One region of the Micromonospora sp. CNZ285 genome, then DNA from elsewhere that is predicted to be linked to it. Evidence: riboswitches for the same ligand, from Rfam matches in the RefSeq annotation. Region 1 holds a riboswitch; the other holds the start of a gene.
What was found. Region 1 has a riboswitch for glycine ahead of gcvT (glycine cleavage system aminomethyltransferase GcvT). Riboswitches for the same ligand answer to the same signal wherever they lie in the genome.
Positions count from the first base shown of each region.

Region 1 (15,048 bases):
CCGCACGGGCCGGCCTGACGGTGACAGTGGTGGACCGGGCCGGCGTCGCGTCCGGCACCACCGGGGCCGGCGAAGGCAACATCCTCCTGTCCGACAAATCACCCGGCCCGGAACTCAGCCTGGCGCTTCATTCCGTCGCCCTGTGGCGCGAACTGGGCGAGACCATGGGCGATGCGCAGATCGAACTGGAACGTAAGGGCGGACTGGTGGTGGCCTCGGCGTCAGAGCACGACACACTGTCGGCGTTCGCGGACCGTCAGCGTGCTGCGGGCGTCGAGGCGCACGCCGTCGCCTCGCACGAGTTGCCCGGCTACGAGCCGCACCTGTCCCCCCATCTCGTCGGTGCGGTGCACTATCCCCAGGACATGCAGGTCCAGCCAATGCTCGCCGCCGCGCACCTGCTCCGTGCGGCCCGGGCAACGGTACTGACCGGCACCTGCGTCGTCGGCCTGCTCCGGGACGGCACCGGGGGGATCCGAGCTGTGCGGACTGATCATGGCCTGCTGTCAACGACCAGGGTGGTGAACGCCGCCGGCGTATGGGCTGGCAGAGTCGCCGCGTTGGCGGGCGTCGAGCTGCCGATCCTGCCTCGACGTGGCTTCGTCCTGGTCACCCAGCCGCTGCCAGAGCTCGTGCGGCACAAGGTCTACGCCGCCGGTTACGTTGCGAACGTCGAGCGCAGCACCGCTGGGCTGGAGATCTCCCCGGTGGTGGAGGGGACTCGCGCCGGCACGATCCTGATCGGGTCCAGCCGGGAGCATGTCGGCTTCGACCCGGCGATGTCTCTGCCGGCACTGCGAGGGCTCGCAGCGGCTGCGATACGTCTGTTCCCGATCCTGGCCGGCGTCTCCGCGATCCGCGCCTACCGGGGTTTCCGGCCGTACAGTCCGGACCACCTGCCGATCATCGGCGCGGACAAGAACGTGCCAGGGCTCTACCATGCCACCGGCCACGAGGGCGCCGGTATCGGCCTCGCCCCGGCGACCGGGCACGCCATCGCCGCACTGCTGACCGACCGCCGGCCGCACGTGGATCTACGACCGTTCGCACCGGAGCGTCACCATGTTCACCTTTGACGGCCGCCGGATCCCTCACGACGGGCGGCAGAGCGTCGCCGCGGCCCTTCTGGCCGCCGGGATCCGATCCTGGCGGAGCACACGCGTCGAAGGGCGCCCCCGGGGGGTCTTCTGCGGCATCGGCGTGTGCTTCGACTGTCTCGTCACGGTCAACGGTGTGCCGTCGCAGCGGGCCTGTCTGGTGGTCGCCCGCAGCGGTGACGTGATCGAACCTCAGGACGAGCGGCGGGAGGGAACATGAGCACGTACGACCTGGTGGTGATCGGTGCAGGACCGGCCGGTCTGGGCGCGGCGGTCACGGCGGCCGATGCCGGCTGCCGGGTGGCCGTCCTGGATGCCGGGCCGCGTCCCGGCGGACAGTACTGGCGGCACCGACCCGGTGCGGACGCCCACGGCCACACGGACTGGGCGGTGTTCGCCGGTCTGCGCGCACGGTTCGACCAGCTCGATCACCATCCGGACGCGGCAGTGTGGTTCGTCGAGTCTCGCCCCGACGACGTCGGTCCGCAGTTCGCCGTCCACACGCACTCCACGGTCGTGTACGGCCGGCGACTCGTCATCGCCACCGGAGCGCATGACCGGGTTGTCCCTTTCCCAGGTTGGGATCTGCCGGGGGTGGTCACCGCCGGTGGAGCTCAGGCCCTGCTGAAGGGTCAAGGGGTGGTGTTCGCGCGCCGCGTCGTCGTCGGGGGTACCGGACCGTTTCTGTTGCCGGTCGCGACCGGCTTGGCCGACGCCGGCGCCACGGTGGTCGGCGTGTACGAGGCGAACGACCCTGTCCGGTATGCACGGCACGTCGGTGCGGTTCTCGGCGCAGCGAGCAAGTTGACCGAGGCAGGCCGGTACGGGTGGCGGATGCTGCGTCGCCGGGTGCCGTATCGGCGGCGTACGGCTGTGGTGGCCGCGCACGGCGACGATCAGCTCGCCGGGGTGACGGTGGCGGCGATCAGCCCGCTGGGCTCGGTGGTGCCCGGCAGCGAGAGACACGTCGGCTGCGACGGTCTCGCCGTCGGCTTCGGTTTCACCCCGCAGGTGGAGGTGGCTGTCGCCCTGGGATGCGAGACATTCATGGACCGCGACGGCAGTCTCGTGGTGAGGATCGGGCCTGATCAAGCGACCTCGGTACCGGGCGTGTATGCAGCGGGCGAGGTGACCGGCGTCGGCGGGGCGAAGCTGGCGCTCGTGGAGGGGCACCTCGCCGGGGACGCGGTCGCCCGGTCTCTCGGTCGTGCGAGGTCACTGCGTGCGGGTGAGCGCAGTAGGCTGCTGCGGATCCGGCGTCGGCTGCGTCGTTTCGCGGCCGCTCTGCATGCGGTTCATCCCGTGCCGGCGTTCTGGCCCGACCTGTGTGACGACCAGACGCTCGTCTGCCGGTGCGAGGAGGTGTCGGCAGGCGCTGTTCGGCAGGCGGTGCGTGAACTGTCCGCGGGCGATGCCCGGGGCACGAAGCTGTTGACCCGCGCCGGCATGGGCTGGTGCCAGGGGCGAACATGTGGTTACGCCACAGCATGCCTCACCGCCCGAGAATCGGCCCGGCCGGTGAGTTCGGTGGATCTTCAGGGACATGCGTCTCGTACGCTGATGCAGCCGATCATGCTTGCCGACCTCGCCGGCGACGACTGATCTCGCGCACGACGAATCACGGCCGGCGCGGAGGTGCCCTCAGCATTCGATGACGTTGACGGCGAGCCCGCCCCGCGCGGTCTCCTTGTACTTGACCTTCATGTCCGCGCCGGTCTCCCGCATGGTCTTGATGACCTTGTCCAGCGACACGTGGTGCACCCCGTCGCCGCGCAACGCCAGCCGGGCCGCGGTGATCGCCTTGATGCTCGCCACCGCGTTGCGCTCGATGCACGGAATCTGCACCAGGCCACCCACCGGATCGCAGGTCAGCCCCAGATTGTGCTCCATACCGATCTCGGCGGCGTTCTCCACCTGCTCCGGCGTACCGCCCAGCGCCTCGGCGAGCCCGGCCGCCGCCATCGAGCACGCCGAACCCACCTCACCCTGACAGCCCACCTCGGCCCCGGAGATCGACGCGTTCTCCTTGAACAACACACCGATCGCGCCCGCCGCGAGCAGGAACCGGACCACGCCCTCCTCGGAGGCACCCGGCACGAACCGGGTGTAGTAGTGCAACACGGCCGGGATGATCCCGGCGGCACCGTTCGTCGGCGCGGTGACCACCCGCCCGCCGGCCGCGTTCTCCTCGTTGACCGCCAGCGCGAACAACGTCACCCAGTCCATCGCGCGCAACGGATCCTGGCTACCGGTCTCCGCCTCCAGGCCGCGCCGCATCTCCGCCGCGCGCCGCCGGACCTTCAACCCACCCGGGAGTACGCCGTCACGGGTGCAGCCGTTCTCCACGCACTCGCGCATCACCCGCCAGATCTCCAGCAGCCCCGCCCGCACGTCCGCCTCGCTGCGCCAGGCCAGCTCGTTGGCGAGCATCACCTCACTGATCGACAGGCCGGTCTCCGAGGTGACAGTGAGCAGTTCCGCGCCGGTGAGGAACGGGTGCCGTACCCGGGTCGTGTCCGCCTTGATCCGGTCCGCCCCGGCGGCCGCCTCGTCCACCACGAACCCGCCGCCGACCGAGTAGTACGTGCGCGTCCGCACCTCGTTCCCGGCCGCGTCGTACGCCGCGAACGTCATCCCGTTCGGGTGGTACGGCAGCGAGCGCCGCCGGTGCAGCACCAGATCCGTGTCCGGGTCGAAGTCGATCCCCTGACTGCCGAACAGGTCGAGCCGCCGCTGGGTGCGGATCCGCTCCACGCGCGGCCCGACCGAGTCGGTGTCGACAGTCTCCGGGACCTCGCCCTCCAGCCCCAGCAGCACCGCCCGGTCACTGCCGTGCCCGTGCCCGGTCGCCCCGAGCGAGCCGAACAGCTCCGCCCGTACGCGCGCCACGTCAGCGAGCTGCCCGTCGGCCTTCAGGCCCGCCACGAACGTACGAGCGGCCCGCATCGGCCCGACGGTGTGCGAGCTGGACGGCCCGATACCGACGCTGAAAAGATCGAAAACACTGATCATGGCGCAATGCTCCTGTCATCGCCACGGACGACGGTCTTCGGTTCCGCGTGACCGCCCATGGCTGCCTGGTCCGCGGCGAACGATGCCGGAAGCTCCGCGTCGCGCTCAGTCGGCGGCGCCCGGCTTGAAGGATCGAGCCAGGAGGAGCAGGTTCGCGGGCTTCTCGGCAAGCCTGCGGGTGAAATACGCGTACCAGTCCTGTCCATACGGCAGATAAACCCGTACGCGGTACCCCTCCCCCGCAAGCCGCGTCTGCTCGTTCGCGCGGATGCCGTACAGCATCTGGACCTCGAAGTCGGTGGTGCTCCGGCCACCGGCGCGGGCGAGTCCGATGGCGCTGTCGATCAGGCGGGGGTCGTGGGTCGCCACCATGGGATAGCCCTGGCCCTGCATCAGGATCCGCAGGCACCTGTCGAATGCCTCGTCGATCTGACGCCGTCGCGTAAAGGCCACCGACGCCGGCTCCGCGTAGGCTCCCCTTGACCAGGCGCACCCGGCTCCCTGCGTACGCGAGGCGCTGGCAGTCCGCCGGGGTACGGTGCAGGCACGCCTGCAGCGCCACGCCCACCCAGGGAAATTCGGTACGCAGTTCGTCCAGTACGGCCAGCGTCAGGTCAACCGTGGTGTGATCCTCCATGTCGAGGGTCACCGTGGCGTCGGCGGCAGCCGCAGCGGCACAGATGTCGCGTGTCAGCCGATAGGCGTGTCGGCGACCGTTGTGGGGCAGCGCGCTACCGAGCGCCGACAGTTTCACCGACACCTCGGCCATACCGGGCATCCGCGTCGCGGAGAGCAGGCTGAGATACGCGTCGCGTACAGCGGCAGCCTGCTCGACTGTCGTCGTTCCTTCGCCGAGATGGTCGATCGTCACCCGCATCCCGGAATCGACGATGCGCCGCGCCACTGCGATCGCCTCGTCGTTGACCTCGCCGGCAACGAATCGTTGCACCACGCCCCGGGTCAGGGGGGATCCGGCCACGATTCTCCGGAGTCGGTGACTGCCGGCCGCCATCAGCAACAGCTTGTTCGGCAATTGGGGTCCTTTCTCGGGGCTGTTGTCGCCCTCAGGAAGCAGAGCGTGACGAAGTGATCTAGCACCCGCGGAAGCTCGGGTTCCCCGTACGGTCAGGAGGTGTGGCCGGGATGGAGGGGGTACCGATCGACGAGGCGAGCCACCCGCGTGCGTAGCGACGTGTCAGCCTCCTTGCCAGTCAGAGCACCGGCGATGATGTCGGCCACCTCCATGAACTCCGCTTCGGAGAATCCTCGGGTGGCGAGACCGGAGGTGCCGATCCGTAGCCCGGAGGTCACCATCGGCGGGCGGGGGTCGAACGGCACGGCATTACGGTTGACGGTGATGCCGACGCCTTGCAGCAGCCGCTCCGCCTGCGCGCCATCGAGATCCGCGTGACTCAGGTCGACCAGCACCAGGTGCACGTCGGTGCCTCCGCTGACCACCCGGATGCCGGCCTTCGCGACCTCGGCGGCGCCGAGACGATCGGCAACGATCTTCGCGCCGGTCAGGGCACGCCGCTGCTGATCCTGGAACTGCGGTTCTCCGGCGATCCGAAAGGCCACCGCCTTCGCGGCCACGACATGCGCCAGCGGACCGCCTTGCTGGCCCGGGAAGACCGCAGAGTCCAGCCTCCGCGCGAGATCGGTGTACGCGCTGAGGATGGTGCCGCCCCGGGGGCCGCCGAGGGTCTTGTGCGTGGTCAGGGTGACGACATGGGCGTGAGGCACCGGGTTGGGATGCAGACCGGCCGCGACCAACCCGGCGAAATGTGCCATGTCCACGAGCAGGTATGCATCCACCTGATCGGCGATCCGCCGGAACCGGGCGAAATCGAGCGTCCGAGGGTAGGCCGACCAGCCGGCGATGAGCAGCTTCGGCCGATGCTCGCGCGCCAGCTCTTCGACCTCGTCCATGTCGATCAGGTGGTTTTCGGCGCCTACGCGATAGCTCACGGCCCGGTACAGCCGCCCCGAGTAGTTGATGCGCATGCCATGGGTCAGATGACCGCCGTGAGCGAGGTCGAGCCCGAGGATGGTGTCACCCGGCTGGAGCAGAGCAGCCATCACGGCGGCGTTCGCCTGCGATCCGGAATGCGGCTGCACGTTCGCGTACGTGGCACCGAACAGCCGCTTGGCCCGGTCGATCGCCAGGCACTCGATGTCGTCGACATGCTCGCATCCGCTGTAGTAGCGCCGCCCCGGGTAGCCCTCCGCGTACTTGTTGGTGAGGGCCGATCCCTGCGCCTGAAGCACGGCTCGGGGCGCGAGATTCTCGGAGGCGATCATGCCCAAGGTCTCGTGTTGGCGGCGTAGCTCCCGGCCGATCGCCTCGGCGACGACGGGGTCGAGGTCGGCCAGATCATCGTCGAAGGCTGCCATCGGGGCCTACCGCGACTCGTTGGAGAAGGCGCGGTACTCGTCCGGCGACATCAGGGAAGGCACCTGCGCCAACCGGACCCGCAGAAGCCAGCCTTTGCCGTACGGATCGACGCCGATCAGGCCCGGATCGGCGATGACCGCCTCGTTGACGGCGACGACCTCTCCGCTGACCGGGAGGTACAGCTCCGCGACCGACTTCGTGGACTCGACCTCTCCACACACGTCACCGGCAGTCAGGTGGCTCCCCGGCTCGGGCAGTTGCACATAGATGACATCACCGAGCGCTTCGGCGGCGAAAGCGGTGATGCCTACTTCGGCCGGCTGAACCGAGTCGTTGACCCACTCGTGGTTGAGGCTGTACTTCAGGTGTTCCGGTACGTTCATGACGCTGAACCCTCGCAAGGAATGGCCGCGATCACCGCGGACGACGGTAGAACGGAAGAGGGACGATCTCGACGGGCTCGGTGGTCCCCCGGATCTGCACGGCCAGCCGGATGCTGTCGCCGGTGCCGGCACGGATGCCGGCCATCGCGATCGGTCGTTTGAATGTGGGTGACGGGGCGCCGCTTGTGATGAGGCCGACCGGATCAGCACCATGGCCGTCGTCGGTCAGCGTCACCACCTGCTGGCCCGCTCGGGGAATTCTCTGCCCGGACGCGACGAGGCCGACGAGCCGACGGGTGACGCCGCTCTTGTGGGCCTCGGCCAGCGCGGCTCGTCCGACGAAGTCGCCTGGTTTGACGAAGGACACCACCCGCCCCAGCCCGGCATCGAACGGGGTGACGTCACGGCCGATCTCTGCGCCGTACAACGGCATCCCAGCCTCGATGCGGAGGGTGTCGCGGCACGCCAGCCCCGTGGGCGTCAAGCCGTGACGCCGACCGGCCACAAGCGCTGCTTCCCACGTGCGGACCGCGTCTTCGGCGTGTACGAGCAGTTCGAAGCCGTCTTCGCCGGTGTAGCCGGCACGAGCCACGACGGCTGGCCGACCGTCGATGTCCAGTAGCGCTACGGTGTAGTAGCGGAGCCGGGTGAGTCCCGTACCGGTCAGGGCTTCCACGATGGGGGCGGCGCGCGGCCCCTGCACCGCGATGATCGCCCGCTCGTTCGTGCGGTCGGCGGCCCAGGCCGCGTAGTCCGCACAACGGGTCCTGATGGCCTCATGTACGACGCGTGTGTTGATGGCGTTGACGACCAGCAGGTACCGGTGCGATGCGAGGCGATAGGCAACGAGGTCGTCCAGCACCCCGCCGGCGGCGTCGCAGAGCATGGTGTAGCGCGCGCCGCCGATCGGTACGGCGGACAGGTGCCCGACCAGAGCGTAGTCCAGTGCTGCCGGGGCCTCCGGCCCCGACACCTCGAGCTGACCCATGTGGCTGAGATCGAAGAGGCCGGCCTGTTCGCGTACGGCGCGGTGCTCAGCGAGCTCACTTCCGTAGCGAAGGGGCATCCGCCAGCCGCTGAAGTCGGTGAACCGAGCTCCGTGTCCTATGTGCGATGCATGCAGAGGTGAGCGGAGCAGAGCCGCAGGATCCTGGTGCACGGGGGCGCTCCTCGTCCCGACGCACGCGGCGTCGAACGGTCGGTTGCCTCCCGCTCTGTCATTGACCTGAGAGCTTCACCGCTGCGTCAGCGGCTTGCACCGTGGGTGAGACGACGGTCGTCTGCTTTCCAGAGTCACCTCGCCTGCACGGTAATGGGGCCTGAGAGTTTCTTGGGAGTTTGCTCCTTCGGCGCTCCGAATGAACGGAGTCTCTCCCGTGCAGGTTCGAATGGTGTCTATGTAGTTGTGGGCCATTCGCAGGTTAGATGACGGCACATACCGCGTCAACATCATCCTGCCCATAGCTGATGCCTATATATCGCCGTCGGATCGCTACGACGCTGCGGGATGGGCGTGGGGATTGGCCCGCCACCATCGGGCGAAGGCAGCGTTGTCGTTGACGTGATCCAGGTAGGCCCGGGTGATGGCCTGGAACAGGGTGCTGCTCTGTGCAGAGGTCAGCGCATCGCGCCGCCAGACGACCATCAGCCTGGCCAGCAACTGCGGCTCCCCGCGCAGCGGCAGCACCCGAGTCCCGGCGGCCGGGGCCCAGGTCGGGTCGACCAGCCGGACACCGTCTCCGGCGGCCACCAGTGGGTGCGCGGCGCCACTCGGCGCTTCGTACCGGATCTTCGGCTCGAAACCTGCAGCGCGGCAGGCCCGTCGCAGCGAGGCAAGTGAGCCGTCGTCCGGCCCCGGCGGGCACACCCACGATTCGTTTCTCAGGTCGGCCAGCCGCACCTGCTCGTGGTGGGACTGCGGGTGGGAGGCGGACATGGCGACGAAGATCGGGTAACGGGGGATCAGTGGCCGGCTGGTGAGCGTGGGACCGATCGGCATCTCGAAGCCCTCAAGGATGCCCAGCAACGCGGCATCCAACTGGCCCCGGGTGAGTGCCTCCACCAACAGGCGCGAGGACGGCTCGATCTGCAGCGCGATCTCCGGATCCGGGAACGCTTCCGCGACATGACGTACGATACTGCCCGCGCAGGCGATGTGGACGGTGCCGAGTCGGAGCAGGCCCGGATTGGGGTGCCGGTCGCCGAAGTCCTCGACGAGCGCGTCGACCTCGGCCAGCACGACGCGGGCGCGCTGGAGCACCTGCTTGCCGAGTTCGGTCGGTTGCATACCGGTACGGCTTCGGACGAACAGCGGCCCACCGACCGTCTTCTCGATCCGATGCACCTGGGCCGTCAGCGCGGGCTGCGACAGACCCAGGCGGGCGGCGGCGCCGGTCACGCTTCCGGCCTCGGCGATGGCACTGATCGCCCGCAGGTGGCGCACATCGATGCCCATGACCGAGATTATGCACGCGACCGCAGGCGGCGCGGTGGCCACAGGCCAGGCGGGCGCGCCGCCCGGCGACTCCCGCCGGGCGGCGCGCTCATACCCATCACATGGGGTTCAGTAGCGCGTGCTCACCGTGGCGCCGGAGCAGGCGGTCTTCCCGTAGAGGCTGATGTAGTGGTACCCGGCGGCCGGGCTGGGGATGGCCAGCGACTCGGTGTTGCCGGCCCCGGCGGAGGAGCGGGTGGCGTTGCTGGTGGTGGCCCAGCTCGACGGACTGTAGTAGAGATCGCAGTTGCCTGTGCCGCCGGCCGCGGCAATGGTGAGGGTGCTGACGCCGGCGGGCAGGTAGATGTACAGGTAGTCGTAGTTGCCCGCGGTCGCGGAGCGTCCGCTGCGCTGGCAGTTGCGGTCGAGGGTACGCGTGTCAGTGCCGCCGCATTCCGGCATGGTGGTGCCGCCGCCCGTCGTGACCGAGATGGTCTGGGACGATCTCGCGGTCGCTCCCTGGTTGTCGGTGACCGTCAGCGAGACGGTGTAGGTGCCGGCCGCAGCGTAGGTCTTGCTGGGGTTGACGGTCGACGAGGTGCTCCCGTCCCCGAAGGCCCACTGCCGTGAGGCGATGCTGCCGTCGGCGTCCGTGGACCGGTCGGTGAAGGTGGCGGTGAGCCCACTGGTCGCCACGGTGAACGAGGCGGACGGCGGCTGGTTGGTCGGGGGCGGCGTGGTGCCCCCGCCGCAATCCCCTGCCGCGCAGCGCGTCAGCCAGGCGTCGAAGTCGGCGTCGTAGCGCGAGCCGATGGTGCTGGTGAGGTACGTGCGGGCGGCGTTGAATGCCCCCGATCGGTAGTATCCGAGCACTGTCGTCATGTCCGGCCGATGGGACTGCATCATGTACCGCACGGCCAGGTAGCCCCAGTTGTAGATGCGCGTCTGGTCGTTGTTGTAGGTGGTGTCGAACAGCGTGCGCAGCGCATAGGTGTGGTTGCCCGCCTGGTTCTGGGCGCTGGTGTAGGTGACGTTCCGGTAGGAGTAGGAGACGTACTCGGCGAAGCCTTCGATCCACCAGATGGTAGGTGTGGTGATGTTGGCGCTGAAGTCGCCGTACATGTTGAACCGGCCATCGAGGTAGTGGGTGTACTCGTGGTTGAGGTTCCAGATCTGGAAGGCCGGCCGGACCCACTCGGCTTCGTAGGCGATGAACCTTGCCTGGTTGCTGGGGTCCGACGGGTTGCCCTCCAGGTACATACCACCGTTGTTCGTATCGATGCCGTAGATAGCGCCCGCGTAGGTCTGGTAGTCGGTGCTCGAGTTGAAGACGACAACCTCGATGTCGGTGTTGACATCGCCTGCCACCGGCCCGCTGTCCCCGACCAGGCTGTGGAAGTAGGCGTCCTGGCCCTTCATGCTGGTGCAGGACTGGCTCAGTTCAGCCGAGGTCATGTCCTGCGCGACGATCTTGATCGATGGGCTGCATGTGTAGTTGATCGTCAGGACAGAGCTGGTCAGCTGGGCGGAGAGGTTGCAGGTGGTGTAGTAGGAGCAGTTGGCGACGTCGTATGCCTGGGTCATCTCGGCGACGCCGACCCAGAGCGGCGCGGTCGGGCCGGTCATGTTGCTTCGCGAGAGAAGCGCCGACGCCATCGGCCGCGCGATGGGCTTGAGCGGGGCGTGCTGCAGGAATCGTCCGAGTTCCCGGCCCGCGTTCGACGTGAGGTAGCCGTTGTCGGTGCCGAGGAGACCGGCGTGGGTGTTGGCGAAGTTGTACAGGTTGTCGAGCACGGTGCGGTCGCCCTGCACGGCGGAGACGAACGCGGGCACCTGGTGGCCTCGGAACAGCACCGTGTAGACGTTGTTGACCGCGTTGAGCATGTACCAGGACGAGGTGTACGACGAGTTGAAGCCGGTCAGGAGCCGGTTCACCACGAACAGGTATCGGGCGTTCTCCTGTGCGCTGTCGATGAGCGTCACCGCCTCCGCCAGGGTTTCACCGTTGGCGTCGGTCACGTCCCAGGCGCGTGCGTTCGCGAAGAAGGCGTCGAGCGCTGAGCGGATCGCGGTCTGCAGTGCCGGCCCGTACGTTCCGACGCTCGTGTCGTACCACTGCACGTAGTAGCCGGCCCGCAGGTAGAGAACGAGCTGGGGCATGCCGGTGGAGGGGTTACCCGGGTAGCCGGGCGAGCCGTCCCGCACGGCGTACGCGACGCTTGCCATCTGCGCCTCGCGGAAGGCGTTGTAGGCATCGCTGCCGGAGAGGCTGAACAGGCTGTTGATGCAGTCGACAGTGGATCCCTTGATCTGGCTGACCAGCGCCGATCCCGTTCGGCCGGTGAAGTCTGCGGGGCTGCAGGCGGCAGCGGCAGCGCGAGACCCGGCGTCCGACGGCCGAGCGCGTCGCTTCGCGGTTGCGGGGCGGTCGTAGTCGACGCGGGCGGCGTCCTTCGCGGCCGGCTGCGGCGGGCGCTTGTGTACGGGGAGCGCCTGCTCGCTCACATGGTCTACCCGGCCCTTGCCCCGAACAGTCGCATCGCCCGCTGCCGGCGGTGCCGCATCGGTCTTTCTGGCCTGCTGCCCGGGTGGCACGGGCCGCGCCGTGTTCGCGGCGGCCGGCGGCGCGATGATGCCGCAGGCGAGCGTCAGCGCGGTGAGCGCGCCGAACAGCTGACCTAGTCTTCGCCGCAATGGGTGTCCAGACATGCTCTCTCCTCGTGGGCGAGGGTGTGATCCAGCAAAGGCGCTGACGCACTTCGATGGATGCTTGGGGGGTGGACGCTAGCCAGGCGGCTCCGGCGGCCACAACGAGTCCACAGCGGGTGGTCAGGGTGGCCCGCCTGGGCCTAACCGGAACCTGTGAGCGATGCGTCGAGGGTCGTCGGATCGATCAGGCGACGTGATGGACAGATGACATGAAAGCGGGCGGTCCGGTCGTGCGATCGTCCAGGTGTCCACGATTCAGACACCGGACGGCAACCATGGCGACCATCTTGCTCATCGACGAAGACCACCGCTATCGGCGGCTACTCGGCGATCAGTTGACGCGCTTCGGTCATCTGGTCACCGAGATCGCCCTCCATGAGAGCGGGCGGACGCTGTCCGACCTGACCTGCCACACCCACCGGAGGCCGGATGTCGTGATCGTAGACCCGGTCGTGCCGGCGGTGGACGGGCTGCTGCTGATGCGCCTGCTGTGTGTCGCGTCCCGCCGCCCGGTTCTGGCACACAGCATCAGGAGTATCGACGATGACGTCGTCCGCATGCTGCGCGCCGGCGCAGACGGATTCCTGCCGAAGCCGTGTCCACCCGCGGTGGTTGACGCCTCCGTCCGCGCTCTGCTGCGCCGGGTTCCGCCGGCACCGCCTCCGGCGCCGTCCGAGGTCGGCGCTCTTCGCATCGATGTGGCAGGTCGCAGCGTCTCAGTGGACGGACGACCCGTGGCGCTGACGCGTACCGAGTTCGAGCTTCTCGCCTATCTTGCGGAGCACCCCGGCCGGGTGGTGCCACGGTCGCAGCTACGGACGAGGATCCGCGCGGAGGGCCTGCCGTCGGCGGCGTCCCTCGACGTCCTGCTGTCCCGTCTGCGGCGCAAGCTGGGCGAGCGCTCGACAGGCACGAAATACCTGCACACCGCTCGGGGGCGGGGAGTCTCGTTGCGACCGGTTCCGGCGCGGGAGCAGATCACGCAGACATCCGGGAGCGATGCGGCGCGTTGATCGCCGATCGTTTCTGGGCCGCGCCGCGGCGCACTTCATGGAGGACCGCGATGCGTTGCGGCAAGGGACGTGGTCCGGCGGGCCGTTACCAGACGAAGCAGCATGACGAGGGACGAGTGTGATGTCATGGGGAAGACCGGTCATCGGCCCGCCGAGCGACAACTCGCTTACACGTTCGGGGGTCGGATACCAGTCGCGCATCTGCGCTCCGGTGACGTGCTGGAGGTGTACACCGAGGACTGCTTCGGTGGCCGGCTTCGCAGTGTGTCCGACCTGTCGTCCTGGATGTTGGAGACGCCGCATCTGAATCCGGTCTCCGGACCCTTCCTGATCGAGGAGGCCGAGCCCGGTGACACACTCGCCATCCACATCGTCTCGATCGTTCCCGCGCGAGACTGGGGGGTGTCGTCCACGCCTCCACACATCGGCGCGCTCGGATCCGGTGTGCGAGCGCTCGCGCTTGGCGCACCGGTCGAGGCGCGGGTCTGGTTCTACGAGATAGATCGTCGGGCTGGACGGTCCGGTTCCAGCCGACGAGAACGGACCATGCGGTGGACCTGCCGCTGGAGCCGACTATCGGCACCATAGGCGTGTCTCCCGGGAGACTCGAGGCTCGGTCCACCATGGTGCCTGATTTCTACGGCGGGAAGCTCGACATCCCCGAGGCGCGTGCGGGGCGCGACCCTGTACCTGGGTGTCAACGTTCACGGGGCGATGCTTGCGCTCGGTGACGGCTACGCTCGCCAGGGGCACGGCCAGGCCTGTCCGGCCGGTGTGGCGATCGCTACCGTCACCACTGTCGCCATTGAGGTGATCAAGGGATGGCAAATTAGTTGGCCACGGTTGGAGACCGACCTCGATCTCATGTCGATCGGCTGCGCCCGTCCTCTCGATGACGCCTATCGAATAGCTCACCAGGATCTGGTGAGCTGGGTCGGATCCTTGGCGGGGCTGGAGATGCTGGACGCTCATCAGCTCGTCTCGCAGGCAGGGCGGTCGGCCCTCGGCAACGTGCTCCCCCATCCTGCTACCGCCTACGACGACGCACACGATCGGCTCAAGCGGACCGCCGCCTCGGCGGGATAGCGGTCGTCGATCCCTCCACGCACCGGGGCGTGCTTGCTGGTCGATGAGAGTGCTGTTCGTCGTCGCGAGGCGCCGTCAGACAAGCTGATGGGTGCCTCGACCAGCGCGGCTGGAAAACGGGGCTCTCCATCGCGAACGTCGAGTAGGTGCCGAGGATAACCTCGAAGAGGCGGTCGGCCTGTTCGGCACTCATGCGACGGCGATGCCACCAGAGCGTGAGGTGCATGCGCAGCGGTTCCCCGGCGAGGGGAACGACTGCGACTCCCGGACCGCCATGGGAGGTCGGCTCCACCAGCTGAACGGCGCGTCCGGAGCCGACGAGCTGCCGCCCGCCGCCGCTGGGCACGTCGAACTGGATTCGCGGGGTGAAGCCTGCCTTGCGGGCCGCCTGCCAGAAGGCGGACAGGGAACCGTCCTCTCCGCCGGGCGGCCTGATCCATGCCTCTTCTTTGAGCCCTTCCAGGGGGATCTCCCGAAGACCCGCCGCCCGGTGGGCGCTGGAGACAGCGACGTACACCGGGATTGCCGACGCGAGCACCCGCTCACCTAGTTCCTGCGGGAGTGGAATCTGATGGGACTCCGCAATCGCCAGCACCGCCACATCGAGGTCGCCGTGCACCAGTCGCTGGGCGAGCCTCAGGCTGGACGGCTCGACGCACATGGAGAAGGAGATATCCGGGAAGCTCGTCTCCAGACAATGGAACAGAGACGAGACGCACTGCATGTGCACCGATCCAAATCGGATCGTGCCCGCCGGGCCGGCGATATTTCCCCTCAACGCGTCCATTTCGGCGACCAATAGGCGGGCTCGTTGGAGGAACTGCTCTCCGAAGGTGGTGGATCGAGCGCCACCGCGCCCGCGCTGGAATATCTGATGACCGACCATCCGTTCGACACGCTGAAGCAGGGTCGTGACGGA
Region 1 covers NZ_SPQD01000001.1:2,713,706-2,728,753, forward strand. Annotated here, with positions in the region: gene CLT75_RS12180 (NAD(P)/FAD-dependent oxidoreductase) at 1-1,076, shown strand, start outside; gene CLT75_RS12185 ((2Fe-2S)-binding protein) at 1,063-1,317, shown strand; gene CLT75_RS12190 (FAD-dependent oxidoreductase) at 1,314-2,699, shown strand; gene CLT75_RS12195 (L-serine ammonia-lyase) at 2,739-4,109, opposite strand; partial or broken gene CLT75_RS12200 (proline dehydrogenase family protein) at 4,215-5,142, opposite strand; gene glyA (serine hydroxymethyltransferase) at 5,235-6,503, opposite strand; gene gcvH (glycine cleavage system protein GcvH) at 6,510-6,887, opposite strand; gene gcvT (glycine cleavage system aminomethyltransferase GcvT) at 6,919-8,046, opposite strand; glycine riboswitch at 8,185-8,274, opposite strand; gene CLT75_RS12220 (LysR family transcriptional regulator) at 8,380-9,342, opposite strand; gene CLT75_RS12225 (collagenase) at 9,451-11,916, opposite strand; gene CLT75_RS12230 (response regulator transcription factor) at 12,306-13,043, shown strand; partial or broken gene CLT75_RS12235 (acetamidase/formamidase family protein) at 13,170-14,129, shown strand; gene CLT75_RS12240 (LysR family transcriptional regulator) at 14,101-15,048, opposite strand, start outside.

Region 2 (15,048 bases), 980 kb from region 1:
CGGCGATCGCTTACGAGCAGCAGGGGGTCAAGCCGGCCCGGCCGTTGACGCACGATCTTCTGCGGGATGTGCTGACGGCGTTGCAGGCGCCGTTGCGGGCGGTGGAGATCACCGAGTTGAAGGAGAACGTGTTCTACGCGGATCTGCTGCTCGGTGACGGTGTGCGGGTGTCGGCGCGGCCGAGTGACTCCATCGCGTTGGCGTTGCGGGTGGGTGCTCCGATTCGTTGTGCGGAGCAGGTCCTCAGCGAGGCGGGGATCGTGATCCCGGACGAGCAGGAGGACGAGGTCGAGAAGTTCCGGGAGTTCCTGGAGCAGGTGCGTCCGGAGGACTTCGCGGGTTGAGTTTCCCGGCCGGGTGGCCGGGGTCGGCGCGGCGGTGGTTGTCACGGTGGGTGGCGGCCGGCCGCCGTGTGTGGTTGTTGCCGGGTGGTGGCGCGGCGTGTCGCGGTGTCTCCTGCGGGTGAAGTCCGGGGGGCGGCGTTAGGGTTGCCGTGTCGAGTGGTGCGCGTACGGGGAATCGACGCGGCACCGCCACGGGCGCGGGGAGGTTGGTCCGATGCACGAGCCGCGGGATCCTGGTCCGGGTGTGGAACAGCAGGCGGGTGTGGGGCCCGATCCGGCCGGTGACGGCGAGGTCGGCTACCGGGGTGTGACCGCGTGTTCGGCGGTGGGGATCAGTTACCGGCAGCTCGACTACTGGGCGCGTACGGCGCTGGTGGTGCCGAGTGTGCGTGACGCGTCGGGGTCGGGGACGTCGCGGTTGTACTCGTTCCGCGACCTGGTGGTGTTGAAGGTCGTGAAGCGGCTGCTGGATGCCGGGGTGTCGTTGCAGAACATCCGTAAGGCGATCGAGGCGTTGCGGTCGCGTGGGGTGGACGATCTGGCGGGCATCACGTTGATCTCCGACGGGACGACTGTGTACGAGTGCCGGTCGCCGGAGGAGGTGGTCGACCTGTTGCAGGGTGGCCAGGGCGTGTTCGGCATCGCGATCGGTGGCGCGTTCAAGGAGATCCAGGGTTCGTTGTCGCATCTGCCGGCGGAGCCGGTGGGTGGGCAGGAGTCGGCCGTGCCGGCGGTGGAGCCGGAGTCGGACTCGGAGTCGGTGGGTGACGAGCTGGCGGCGCGTCGGGCGCGGCGCCGGGCCGGGTGACCTGCGTCGCGTCTCGTTGACGGGATCGCGCCGCGCCCGAAAGGGTGTGGCGCGATTCGTGTTTTGGTGACGGGGTGTGGTCCTTTCCCGCAGGCCGGGGCGGGTTGACGGCGCGGGCCGGGCCGGGTGTGAGTCGCCGCAGGTCACGGCACGTGCGCGCGGGATGTCCGAAAAGGACGGTACGTCGTCCACGTTGACGTATCGTGTCCGGTGGGTTGCGGTGCGTCCACCGATTGCCGCAGCGTCGTTCACTGTCCGTGATTGACAGTTCTCGGGATCGGCACAGGGTGGTCGTGAAGTGTCCCGGCGGGCGCGCTATGGTCCGTTCCGGTCGTCGGCGTGTCGACGTCACCGTGGAACGCTGTGTGACTCCGCGCCGGACGGCGAGCCCCTGCCGCGGCGCTGCCCGCGGACCCCTGGCGGAAGGACCGAGCATGACGGTGACGAGCGAGACGACCCCGATCTCCCACTACGAGCGCATCGGCGGCGCGGCTGCGGTGAAGGCCGCGGTGGAGCTGTTCTACGACAAGGTGCTGGCCGATCCGGATCTGGCCGGCTACTTCGCCGACGTGGACATGGTGGAGCAGCGGCGGCACCTGGCGCTCATGCTGGCGGTGGTGCTCGGCGGCCCCAACGAGTACGCGGGCCGTGGGCTGGACGAGGCGCACCAGCCGCTGAACATCACCGGTGAGCACTACGCGAAGGTCGGTGAGCACCTGACCGCGACGCTGGTGGAGCTGGGTGTGCCGGCGGACGTGATCGCCGACGTGCAGGTCGTGCTCGGGCAGGTGCGGGGGCAGGTCGTGTCGGCGGGGGACGCCTGAGCGTGGACGTCGCACGGCTCAAGCAGAGCTGGTCCCTGGTCGCCGCGCACGGCGACCAGGTGCCGCTCTACTTCTATTCGACGCTGTTCCTGGCGCATCCGGAGACCCGGCAGATGTTCCCCACGAACATGGCCGGGCAGCGGGACCGTCTGGTGGCCGCGCTGGGGCATGTGGTGTCCCACGTGGACCAGGTGGACCGGCTGGTCGGGTTCCTGCGGGACCTCGGCGCGGATCACCGGAAGTTCGCGGTGCGCGCCGAGCACTACCCGGCGGTCGGTGAGGCGCTGCTGGCGACGTTGCGGCACTTCTGCGGCGACGCGTGGACCGAGGAGCTGGCCGCCGACTGGGCCGCGGCGTACGGGCTGGTCGCGCAGGTGATGACGGAGGGCGCGCAGGCCGCGGAGGCGCAGTCGCCGCCGTGGTGGGTGGCGGAGGTGCTGACGCACGAGCAGCGCACGTTCGACGTGGCGGTGCTGACGGTACGCCCGCAGTATCTGTTGCCGTTCGCGCCGGGCCAGTCGATCGGGGTGTCGCATCCGGCGGTGCGGTCGTGGCGGTACTACTCGCCGGCGAACGCGCCGCGTCCGGACGGCACGGTGGAGTTGCACGTGCGGGCCGCGCCGGGTGGTGTGGTGTCGTCGCGTCTGGTGTACGGGTGCGCGGCCGGTGACCAGATCCACCTGGCGTCGCCGGTGGGTGACCGGTTGACGTTGTGGCAGGCCGGGTCGTCGGATCTGCTGCTGCTGGCCGGTGGGACCGGCTGGGCGCCGGTGAAGGCGCTGGTGGAGCAGGTCGCGGCGGAGGGTGCGGGCCGCCGGGTGGACCTGTATGTGGGTGCCCGGTCGCGGACGGAGTTCTACGACAGCGAGGCGATCGACAAGCTGGCGGCGACGCATCCGTGGCTGCGGGTGTCGTACGTGGCCGGTGCGGATCCGGCCCGGCCGGGCGAGTCGGTGCGTATCGCCGACCGGGTGCTGGCCGACGGGGACTGGCGGTCGCGGCACGTGTACGTGTGCGGCTCGGACGAGATGGTGGGTCATTCGGTGGCGGCGTTGACCGGCGCCGGGCTGCAGCCGGGTCAGGTGCATCACGAGGGTTACGGCAAGCACTGGTACGGCCCGGCGTGGCGGACGATGACGAGGGCTGACGAGTCGGAGGTGAACCGGTGAGCGCGGGTCCGATCAGCAGTTACGACGCGCAGCAGGTGTCCGGTCCGGTGCAGGTGCGGTTGACCTCGGACCGGGTGCGGCGGTGGGAGTTCGGGTCGGCGGCGTTCACCCGCCGCGGCTACGACCAGACCGATGTGGACCGGTTCCGGTTGCAGGTGGCCGACGAGCTGGATCTGCTGGCGGCGCAGGTGGCGAACCTGCGGGCGGAGAACGAGCGGCTCAACGACCATCTGGAGCTGCACCGGCACGGGGTGATCCCGAGCACGGAGGCGGCGGTGGCGCCGGCGGCGAAGGAGGTCAACCTGTTGTCGGCGGCGCAGCGGGAGGCCGAGCAGATCATCGCGCAGGCCCACGACTACGCGCGCCGGGTCGCCGAGTACGCCCGTACCCAGTACGAGAGTTACATGCGGGCGGCGGCGGAGGAGGCGAAGCGGGAGGCCGAGCGGGCGGTGACGGAGTACCGCAGCGCGGCCGGGAGCGGCTTCGACGACTCGGTGGCGACGCGGGAGGCGTTGCGGATCTTCGGCGAGATGATGATCTCGCACATGCAGGCGGCGGCCCGGCACCTCGACGACGGCAGTGAGCAGTTGTCGCGCACGATGGAGCGCATCGCCCGGGAGTTGCCGCAGGGCGGCGGGGCCGCGCCGCAGCCGGCGTTGTCGCGGCACCAGCGTTGAGCGGTGTCCCGGCCCGCGCGTGATCGCGGGCCGGGACGCGCCGCCGGGTGTCAGGCGGCGACGGCGGCGACCGCGTCGGCGATGGGGGTGTCCCCGCCGACGAGTTCCAGGGTGTGCCCGGCGGTGGCCGGGGCGTACAGCAGGGCGAGCAGCACCCGGGCCACGTCGGCGCGGCTGATCGCGCCGGGTTCGACGTGCCGGGCCAGGGTGATCCGGCCGCCGGGTTCGTCGTCGGTGAGGCGGCCGGGCCGCAGCACCGTCACGTCGAGGTCCCGCGCGGTGACGTCGTCCTCGGCGGCCTTCTTGGCCCGCAGGTACGCCGCCCACACGTCGTCGGTGCCCTCGGCCGGCGCGGCGTCCACGCCCATGGAGGAGACCAGCAGGTAGCGGCGTACGCCGGCGCGGGTGGCGGCGTCGGCGAGCAGCACGGCGGCGCCGCGGTCGACGGTGTCCTTGCGGCTGGCGCCGCTGCCGGGTCCGGCGCCGGCGGCGAACACGACAGCGTCTGCGCCGGCCAGGTGGGCGGCGAGGGTGTCGGCGTCGGTGTGTTCCAGGTCGCACATGACCGGTTCGGCGCCGGCGGCGCGCAGCGCGGCGGCGTGGTCGGGGTTGCGGATCAGCCCGAGCGCGGTGTCTCCGCGTCCGGCCAGTTCCCGCTCCAGCAGTTTGGCGATCTTTCCGTGCCCTCCGGCGATGACGACGCGCATGGGCTCAACCTAGCCCGGACCCGGCGGCCCCGCCGGGCGACCGGGTGAGCGGGTGGGAGGTGCGGGGCCGGCGAGGGACGATGGACGGGTGAGTGAGGCGTTCGAGGAACTGGCGCGGCTGGTGGCCGGCGGGGACGTGGTGGTGCTCAGCGGCGCGGGCCTGTCCACCGAGTCGGGCATCCCGGACTACCGGGGGCCCAGCGGCGTGGCGCGGCGGCACACCCCGATGACGTACCAGGAGTTCACCCGCGACCCGCTGGCCCGGCGGCGGTACTGGGCGCGCAGCCACCTGGGCTGGCAGACCATCGCCCGGGCGGCGCCCAACGACGGGCACCGGGCGGTGGCGCGGCTGCAGGACGCCGGGCTGCTCGGCGGGATCATCACGCAGAACGTCGACGGGCTGCACACCGCCGCCGGCGCCACCGGCGTGATCGAACTGCACGGCCGCCTCGACGAGGTGACGTGCCTGGACTGCGGCAACGCCACCGGCCGCGACGAGCTGCACCGGCGCCTGTCCGAGGCGAACCCGGGCTTCGACGCCCGGGTGGCGCGCGTCAACCCCGACGGGGACGTGGACCTGCCCGACGAGGCGGTGACCGGGTTCCGCACCGTCGACTGCGCGCTCTGCGGCACCGGCACGCTGAAACCGGACGTGGTGTTCTTCGGCGAGACGGTCCCCGCGCCCCGGGTGGCAGACTGTTTCGCGCTCGTCGAGCGGGCCCGGGCGCTGCTGGTGCTCGGGTCGTCGTTGACTGTCATGTCGGGCCGGCGGTTCGTGCTGCGGGCGGCCCGCCACGGCATCCCGGTGGCGATCGTCAACCAGGGCGTCACCCGCGGCGACGGGTACGCGGCGCTGCGCCTCGACGCCCCGCTGGGCGCCACCCTGTGCGCGCTGGCCGACCGGGTGGCGGCGGCTCCGGCGCCGGTGTGATCAACCCCCGGGACATGAGCCGGAAACACGCCCGCTGGTAGCGTGGGAGGTGCCGGTACCACCCACGTGGGAGAGACCGTCGACCCGACGGCGCCGAAGGGGCAGATTCTCCCCGGAACCTCTCAGGCAAAAGGACCACGTGGGCAGGCGCTGTGGAGCGCGTCAGCGCGACTCAGGGGGAGGCCGACCCGTCGACCTCGCCCCACCCAAGGAGCGCAGCGCATGACCGCAGAGCAGTTCGCCGACCGGCACATCGGCCCCGGGCGCGACGACGAACGCCGGATGCTGGACACCGTCGGTTACGGCTCCGTCGACGAGCTGATGGACGCCGCGATCCCCGAGGTGATCCGCTGGCACGGCACCCTCGACCTGCCCGCCCCGGCCAGCGAGCGGGAGGCCATCGCCGAGCTGCGCGCCCTCGCGTCGCGCAACACCGTCGCCGTGTCCATGATCGGCCTGGGCTACCACGGCACGCACACCCCGGCGGTGATCCGCCGCAACGTGCTGGAGAACCCCGCCTGGTACACCGCGTACACGCCGTACCAGCCGGAGATCAGCCAGGGCCGGCTGGAGGCGCTGCTGAACTTCCAAAGCATGGTGTCCGGCCTCACTGCGCTACCAGTCGCGAACGCCTCCATGCTCGACGAGGGCACCGCCGCGGCCGAGGCGATGACGCTCGCCCGCCGCGCGTCCAAGAGCAAGAGCCCGGTGTACGTGGTCGACGCCGACGCGCTGCCGCAGACCGTCGCGGTGATCGCCAGTCGCGCCGAGCCGCTCGGCATCGAGGTGCGCGTGGTCGACGTCGAGCGCGACGAGCTGCCGGCGGAGTTCTTCGGCCTGCACCTGCAGTACCCGGGCGCGTCCGGCGCGGTCCGGGACCACCGCGCCCTGGTCGAGGCGGCGCACGGGGTGGGCGCGCTGGTGACGGTCGCGGCGGATCTGCTGGCGTTGACGCTGCTGCGCCCGCCGGGTGAGATCGGCGCCGACATCGCCGCGGGCACCACCCAGCGGTTCGGCGTACCGATGGGCTTCGGTGGGCCGCACGCCGGTTACCTGGCGGTGCGTTCGGGCCTGGAGCGGATGCTGCCCGGCCGCCTGGTCGGGGTGTCCCGCGACGCCGACGGCAACCCGGCGTACCGGCTGGCGTTGCAGACCCGTGAGCAGCACATCCGCCGGGAGAAGGCGACCAGCAACATCTGCACCGCCCAGGTGCTCCTCGCGGTGATGGCCGGCATGTACGCCGTCTACCACGGCCCGGACGGGCTGCGCGCCATCGCCCGGCGTACCCACGAGGCGGCGGCGCGGCTCGCGGCCGGGCTGCGCGCCGGGGGCGTGCGGGTCGCGGACGTCGCGTTCTTCGACACCGTCACCGCGACCGTGCCGGGCCGCGCCGCCGAGGTGGTGGCCGCCGCCGCCGAGCGCAACGTGAACCTGCGGCTGGTCGACGCCGACCGGGTCGGCGTGTCCTGCGACGAGACCACCACGGCCGCGCACCTTCAGGCGGTGTGGGCGGCGTTCGGCGTCGACGGGTTCGACGGCGACGTCGACGCGGCCCTGCCGGCCGGGCTGGCCCGCACGTCGGACTTCCTCACCCACCCGGTGTTCCACAGCCACCACTCGGAGACGGCGATGCTGCGCTACCTGCGCCGCCTGGCCGACTTCGACTACGCGCTGGACCGCGGCATGATCCCGCTGGGGTCGTGCACGATGAAGCTCAACGCCACCACCGAGATGGAGCCGATCACCTGGCCGGAGTTCGCGCACCTGCACCCGTTCGCGCCGGACGCGCAGACCGCCGGGTACCGGGAGCTGATCGGCCAGCTGGAGGGCTGGCTGGCCGAGGTGACCGGCTACGACGCGGTCAGCGTGCAGCCCAACGCCGGGTCGCAGGGTGAGCTGGCCGGGCTGCTGGCGATCCGCGGCTACCACCGGGAGCGCGGCGAGGGCCACCGTGACGTGTGCCTGATCCCGTCGTCGGCGCACGGCACCAACGCCGCGTCGGCGGTGATGGCCGGCATGCGGGTGGTGGTGGTCGGCTGCGACGCCGACGGCAACGTCGACCTGGTCGACCTCGACGCGAAGATCGACAAGCACCGGGACGCGCTCGCCGCGATCATGGTGACGTACCCGTCGACGCACGGCGTCTACGAGACCGGCATCGCCCAGTTGTGTGCGAAGGTCCACGACGCCGGCGGGCAGGTGTACGTCGACGGCGCGAACCTCAACGCGCTGGTCGGGTTCGCCAAGCCGGGCCGGTTCGGGGCGGACGTGTCGCACCTGAACCTGCACAAGACGTTCTGCATCCCGCACGGCGGCGGCGGCCCGGGTGTGGGGCCGGTGGCGGTGCGGTCGCATCTGGCGCCGTTCCTGCCCGGTGACCCCCTCGGTGCGCGCGCCGACGGGCGGCCGGCGATCTCGGCGGCGAACCACGGGTCGGCGGGGATCCTGCCGATCCCGTGGGCGTACCTGCGGATGATGGGCGCCGACGGGCTGGCCCGCGCCACCGGCGTGGCGGTGCTGGCGGCGAACTACGTGGCGGCGCGGCTGCGCAACCACTTCCCGGTGCTGTACGCCGGCAACAAGGGCCTGGTCGCGCACGAGTGCATCCTGGACCTGCGTCCGCTGACCAAGGCGACCGGTGTGAGCGTCGACGACGTGGCGAAGCGGCTGATCGACTACGGCTTCCACGCGCCGACGATGTCGTTCCCGGTGGCCGGGACGCTGATGGTGGAGCCGACCGAGAGCGAGGACCTGGCCGAGCTGGACCGCTTCTGCGACGCGATGATCGCGATCCGGGCGGAGATCGACAGGGTCGGCTCGGGGGAGTGGCCGGCGGGGGACAACCCGCTGTCCAACGCGCCGCACACCGCGGCGATGGTGTCGGCCGACGAGTGGTCGCACCCGTACCCGCGGTCGGTGGGCGCCTACCCGGCGGGTGTGGACCGGGCGGGCCGGTACTGGCCTCCGGTGCGGCGCGTCGACGGCGCGTACGGCGACCGGAACCTGGTCTGCTCGTGTCCTGCGCCGGAGGCGTTCGAGGACTGAGCGGCTGACGCCGGGGCGGTGTGCTTTCGCCGCCCCGGCCGGTGCGCCGGACGGTCATGACCGGCACGTACGCTCACTGACGCTGCGTGATCGCTCAGGCGACGAGGGCGTGGCGGGCCGGACCCCGGTGCGGGGCGATGGTGCGCCCGTCGGGGAGCAGCTCACCGGTGTCCTCGAAGACGATGACACCGTTGCAGAGCAGGCTCCAGCCCTGCTCAGGGAAGCAGGCGAGGACGCGGGCGGCCTCTCGGTCGGTCGCGTCGGCGGAGGGGCAGGTGGGCTGGTGCTGACACATCGGGTTCTCCGGACTGTGGGGGCACTGTGTCATGGTTCACATGACCAGTGACGCACAGTACCAAGCGAAACTGCGCGGTATCGAGCAAGGATGCGTCTTGTTCACCCAGAATGGGCTGAACGGATGACCCGTAACGGCCCGGACGTCGTGGAAGCGCTCCCACAGGTGGAGGTCGATGCACCCGGCGCCCCGCCCGGATGCCGCCGCCGGCTCGTCGAGACCGCCCGGCTGCACTGGCGAATCGGCGACGGCGGCGACCCCGCCGACCTGGCACAACGCTTCCTCGCCGCACACGGCATCGACCGCGCCGACCTGTCCCGGCCCGGCCACCACGACCCCGGCGCCGGCGTGTGCGGCGCCGCGCTGTACCTGTCCGCCGCCGCCGGCGCGTACGCCATCGGCGTGTCGCCCGGCGCGCCCAGCCCCGCGCCGGCGCTGCCCGACCTGGTGGTGGTCGTCTACCACCACACCGACCGCCCGGCGCCGCCCCGGCCACCGGCGCCGGCACCGTGGCGGCTCGGAGACTGGCGGGACAGCTGGACCCCTGCCGCGCACGCCGACGCCGTCGGCGCGGTCCGCGCCGCCATCGCCCGCGGCGACGTCTACCAGGTCAACATCGTCGGCCACGCCGCCGCCGGCTACACCGGCGACCCGCGCCCCGCGCTGGCCCGCCTCGCCGCGCTACCAGGCGCCCGCTACGGCGGCACCCTGCACGGCCCCGGCTGGACGCTCGGCTGCGCCTCCCCGGAGACCCTCGTCGCCGTCGAACACGGCCGGCTGGTCACCCGCCCCATCAAGGGCACCCGCCCTGCCACCCCCGCCGGGCGCCGCGACCTGCTCGCCTCGGCCAAGGAACGCGCCGAACACGTCATGATCGTCGACCTGGAACGCAACGACCTCGCCCGCGTCGCCCGCACCGGCTCGGTGCGCGTCGACGAGCTCTTCGCCGTACGCCGCTGGTGTGACCTGTGGCAGGCGGAGTCGACGGTGTCGGCGGCGCCCGCCGACGGCCTCGGCCTGGCCGACCTGCTGCGCGCCGTCTGCCCCGGCGGGTCGGTCACCGGCGCGCCCAAACACGCCGCCCTGGCGCAGATCGGCGCGCTGGAGCCGGTCGGGCGCGGCGCGAGCATGGGCGCGCTCGGCTGGGTCGGCCCCGACCGCCTCGACCTGGGCCTGACCATCCGCACCGCCGCCGCCGACGGGAACCTGCTGCACCTGTGGGCCGGGGGAGGCATCACCTGGGACAGCGACCCGGCAGCCGAGGTCGCCGAGGCCGCCGCCAAGGCCGCCCCGATCCGCGCCCTGCTCGCCGGCTGACGGGCCGGCACCCGGCGGCCCGGCCTTCTCGCGGCGGCCCGGCTTGTCGCGGCGGCTCCGCGGGCCGGTAGCGGCCGTGCACGGCGGCTCGGGCTGCGCGGGCGGTGGCAGCCGTGCGCGGCGGCTCAGCCGGCGGCGGCGAACTCGTCGAGGGCGGCGACGACCCGCTCGCCGATGCCGTGCCCGCCGCCGTGACCGCCGGACTCCACGATCTCCAGCCGCGCGTCCGGCCAGCCCCGGGTCAGCAGCCACGCGATGTCCGGCGGGCCGCTGACGTCCAGCCGGCCCTGCACCAGCACCCCCGGGATGCCCGCCAGGCGGCCCGCGTCGCGCAGCACCTGCCCGTCCGGCTGGAAACCCCGGTTCGCGAAGTAGTGCGTCACCAGCCGGGCGAACCCGTACCGGAACACCGGATCGTCGAACCGGGGATCCGGCGCGAACCCGCCGGCGAGCGACACGTGCACGTCCTCCCAGTCACACCAGTCCCGCGCCGCCTGCTCCCGCACCGCCGGGTCCGGATCGTTCACCAGCCGCGCGTACGCCGCCGACAGGTCACCGTCACGGTCGGCCTCGGGCACCCCGTCACGGAACCGCGCCCACTCCTGCGGGAACACCCTGCCCATGTCCCGGGTCACCCACTCGATCTCCCGGCTGGTGTTGGCGACCACGCTGAACAGCACCAGCGCGCTGACCCGATCCGGGTGCCGCTGCGCGTACGCCAGCGCCAGCGACGACCCCCACGACGCGCCGCACAGCAGCCACCTGTCGATCCCCAGATGCGCGCGCAGCACCTCCATGTCGGCCAGCAGATGCCCGGTGGTGTTCACCGACAGGTCGGTGGACGGCTCCGACGCCGGGGGAGTGCTGCGCTCACAGCCACGCTGGTCGAACAACACGATCCGGTACGCGGCCGGGTCGAACAACCGCCGCCACGACGCGCCCGCACCCGAACCCGGCCCGCCGTGCACCACCAGCGCCGGCCGGCCGGCCGGGTTGCCGCACGTCTCCCAGTACACGCGCTGCCCGTCCCCGACGTCCAGCATCCCCTGCGCGTACGGTTCGATCGGCGGATACATCAGTCGCCTCCCCGGGTCAGATACAACAGCGCTGTTACATTAGTGGACGTGACCGCCCCCGACCGCGACGCCCTCGGCACCCTGCTACGTCACGTCCTGGACGTCCTCGACGGCGACGTCGCCGCCGTCCACCAGCGGCTCGGCCTCACCGACTACCGGCCCCGCTACTCACCTGTCGTCCGCGCGCTCGTCGCCGACGGGCCGCTGCCCATCCGCGACCTCGCCACCCGCGTCGGCGTCACCCACTCCGCCGCCAGCCAGACCGTCGCCCAGATGCGCCGCGCCGGCCTCGTCGACCTGCGCCCCGGCGCCGACGCCCGCCACCGCATCGTCACCCTCACCGACCGCGCCCGCGCCCTGCTGCCCGCCGTCGAAGCCGAATGGGCCGCCACCACCGCCGCCGTGCGCCACCTCGACACCGAACTGCCGGTGCCGCTCGCCGACGAGCTGTACGCCGTCCTCGACGCCCTGCGCCGCCGCCCCCTGCGCGACCGCATCGCCGGCACCGGCCTGCTCGACACCCCACCGGACACCGGAAACCGGTAAGCAACGGATAGCCTTCCGGGCATGACTATGCGCCCGATCCGGATCATCGGCGACCCCGTGCTGCGCACCCCCAGCGAACCCGTCACCAGCTTCGACGCCGAAACGCGCGCCCTCGTCACCGACCTGATGGACACGCTGCTCGGCGCGCCCGGCCGCGCCGGCGTCGCCGCACCCCAGATCGGCGTCAACACCCAGGTGTTCGTCTACGACGCCGACGGCCACCGCGGCCACATGATCAACCCCACGCTGGAGCTGTCCGACGAACTCCAGGACGACGAGGAGGGCTGCCTGTCCATCCCCGGCCTGTACTTCCCGACCCCCCGCGCGCTGCACGCCACCGCCCACGGCTACGACCAGCACGGCGAGCCGCTCACCGTCACCGGCAGCGGCTTCCTCGCCCGCGCCCTGCAACACGAGACCGACCACCTGCGCGGACGCCTCTACGTCGACACCCTGCGCGGCGACACCCGCCGCCGGGCCCTGCGCGAGATCCGCGCCGGCCGGTTCGACTCACCCAGCCGCGGCCGCTGACGTCAACGCGCACTCGGTGAACCCGGCCACCCGGGAGAACCCCAGCCGCTCGTACAGCCGCACCGCCGCCGCGTTGTCCGCCCGCACGTTCAACGTCACATGATCCACCGACGCGCGCAGCCGGGCGCACAACGCCGCCACCACACCCGCGCCCAGACCACGACCCCGCACGTCCGGATGCGTCGTCACATTCCCCAGCGCCGCCACCCGCCAGCGCGGCGAGAACACGTGCACCCCCGCCACCGCCACCAGCCGGCCGTTCTCCCGCACCCCCACGTACTGGCCCGTGTCCAGCATCCGCGGATCGAACCAGTTCCCCGGATACGCCACCGCGTACAACCCGGCCAGCTCCGCCGCGTCCGCCGGCCCCAACGGCTCACCCACCGCCGGCACCGCCGCCAGCCGCCCCGGATCCGTCAACGCCATCCGGTGATGCGCCGCCGCCTCCGACACCACGAACCAGCGGCCCACCGCCGCCTCCAGACCAGGGGACAGGTGCGCCCACATCCGCGCCGGCAACACCGGCGCCGCCTCCGCCAGCAACCCCGCCAGGTCCGGCACCCGATCCGGCGCCGCGAACGCCAGCAACGTCGGCAACTCGACCCCGTGATACAGCAACACCACCTGGTCGCCACGCCGGAACCACGACGTGTACGGCCAGAAGAAATCGTCCAGATCACCCAGCTGGTACGCGTGCAACACCGGATCCCGGCCCAGCAGACCCGCCAGCACCGCCCGGTCGTGCTCCGCCCGCACCGCCACCGCGATCAGCCCGCCATCCACTGGTCATAACCCAACCGGGCCACCAGCGCCAGCACCACCACCAGCAGCACCACCCGCACGAACCCGGCACCCCGCCGCAACGCCATCCGCGCGCCCACCGCCGCCCCCACCACGTTGCACACCGCCATCGCCGCACCCAACGCCCACCACACGTGCCCGGTCAACCCGAACACCACAAGCGCACCCAGATTCGTGCCCGCGTTGACCACCTTCGCCATCGCCGAGGCGTGCACGAAATCCGAACCCAGAATCGCCGTGAACGCCAACACCAGGAACGTCCCCGTACCCGGCCCGATCAACCCGTCGTACAGGGCGATGCCCAGACCGGCCACCGCCACCGCCACCACCACCCGCCGAGGGGTCCGCCGCTGCGGCGACGCCACCACCCCCAGCGACGGCCGCGCCAGCACGAACACCGCCACCGCCACCAGCACCACGAGCACCACCGGCCGGTACGCGCTACCCGGCACCGCACCCGCAAGCGCCGCACCCAGCCCCGCCGTCAGCACCGCCAACCCGGCCGCCGGACCCGCCACCGCCCAGTCCAGCTTCGTCCGCCGCGCATACGTCACCGCCGCCGTCGACGTACCGAAGATCGCCGCCAGCTTGTTCGTGCCCAACGCCGTCGCCACCGGCACACCCGGCGCCGCCACCAGCAACGCCGGCAACAACAACAGACCGCCGCCACCCACCACCGCGTCCACCCACCCGGCGAGAAGGGCAGCGGTCAGCAACGTCGTCAACGACAGGGCATCCACCGCCGCATTCTGCCCACGCCGCCACCAGCGACAAGGCCACCTGTGGCCAGCCTCACCGCCCCCGGCGACGCCGCAACCACATCCCGACCGACCCCACCGCCACGAACACCAGCATCGAACAGCACAGCAGTTTCAGCACCCGGCAAGACTCCCACGACGACGTAGGGTGTCCAGGTGCGCCTGGCCACCTTCAACCTGCTGCACGGCCGATCCCTCACCGACGGGCTCGTCGAACCCGACCGGCTCACCGCCGCCGTCACCGACCTCGACGCCGACGTCCTCGCCCTCCAGGAAGTCGACCGCGACCAGACCCGCAGCGGCAAACTCGACCTCACCGCCGTGGCCGCCCGCGCCCTGCACGCCGACCACCACCACTTCGCCGCCGCCGTCGTCGGCACCCCCGGCGAACAGTTCCGCCCCCTCACCCACGACGACGACGGCCACGGCGAACCCCTCTACGGCATCGGCCTGATCAGCCGCCACCCCGTCCGCTCCTGGCAGGTCACCCGCCTGCGCGCCGCACCCGTACGCTCACCCATCTACGCACCCGGCCCCGGCGGCGGACTCGTCCTGCTCCGCGACGAACCCCGCGTCGTGCTCGCCGCCGTCCTCGACACCCCCCACGGCCCCCTCACCGTCGCCGCCACCCACCTGTCCTTCGTCCCCGGCTGGAACGTCTGGCAACTACGCCGCGTCGTCCGCGTCCTGCGCACCCTGCCCGCACCCCGGATCCTGCTCGGCGACCTCAACCTGCCCGCCGGACCCGCCGCCGCGCTCACCCGCTGGCGGCCCCTCGCGAGACGCCCCACCTACCCGGCCGGGCAACCCCGCGTCCAACTCGACCACATCCTCGCCGACCGCCACGGCCTCGACCGGCTCCCACCCGTCACCGCCGTCCACACACCGCTGGCCACCATCTCCGACCACCGGCCCCTCGTCGTCGACCTCGGCTGACGCTCAGCCCAGCCCGCTCTGCCGCCGCGCCGCGTCCACCGCGTTACGGAACAACATCGCCACAGTCGTCGGACCCACCCCGCCCACACGCGGCGTGATCGCACCCGCCACCTCGGCACACGACTCGTCCACGTCCGGCAGCAACCGCCGCCCCTCGTACCGCACCCCACCACCGACCACCACCGCACCCGGACGCACATGCTCCGGCCGCACGATCCCCGGCACCCCAGCCGCCGCGATCAGGATCTCCGCCCGCCGCGTGTACCGCGGCCAGTCCGCCACC
Region 2 covers NZ_SPQD01000001.1:1,730,680-1,745,727, reverse strand. Annotated here, with positions in the region: gene CLT75_RS07995 (bifunctional nuclease family protein) at 1-344, shown strand, start outside; gene CLT75_RS07990 (MerR family transcriptional regulator) at 559-1,152, shown strand; gene CLT75_RS07985 (group I truncated hemoglobin) at 1,587-1,976, shown strand; gene CLT75_RS07980 (globin domain-containing protein) at 1,979-3,145, shown strand; gene CLT75_RS07975 (DivIVA domain-containing protein) at 3,142-3,822, shown strand; gene CLT75_RS07970 (SDR family oxidoreductase) at 3,873-4,529, opposite strand; gene CLT75_RS07965 (NAD-dependent protein deacetylase) at 4,618-5,460, shown strand; glycine riboswitch at 5,518-5,608, shown strand; gene gcvP (aminomethyl-transferring glycine dehydrogenase) at 5,683-8,505, shown strand; gene CLT75_RS07955 (DUF5999 family protein) at 8,600-8,800, opposite strand; gene CLT75_RS07950 (chorismate-binding protein) at 8,924-10,117, shown strand; gene pip (prolyl aminopeptidase) at 10,243-11,193, opposite strand; gene CLT75_RS07940 (MarR family transcriptional regulator) at 11,242-11,739, shown strand; gene def (peptide deformylase) at 11,761-12,270, shown strand; gene CLT75_RS07930 (GNAT family N-acetyltransferase) at 12,250-13,053, opposite strand; gene CLT75_RS07925 (sulfite exporter TauE/SafE family protein) at 13,038-13,811, opposite strand; gene CLT75_RS07920 (endonuclease/exonuclease/phosphatase family protein) at 13,986-14,765, shown strand; gene CLT75_RS07915 (tetrahydrofolate dehydrogenase/cyclohydrolase catalytic domain-containing protein) at 14,769-15,048, opposite strand, start outside.
Region 2: another riboswitch for glycine. It lies ahead of gcvP (aminomethyl-transferring glycine dehydrogenase); the one in region 1 lies ahead of gcvT (glycine cleavage system aminomethyltransferase GcvT).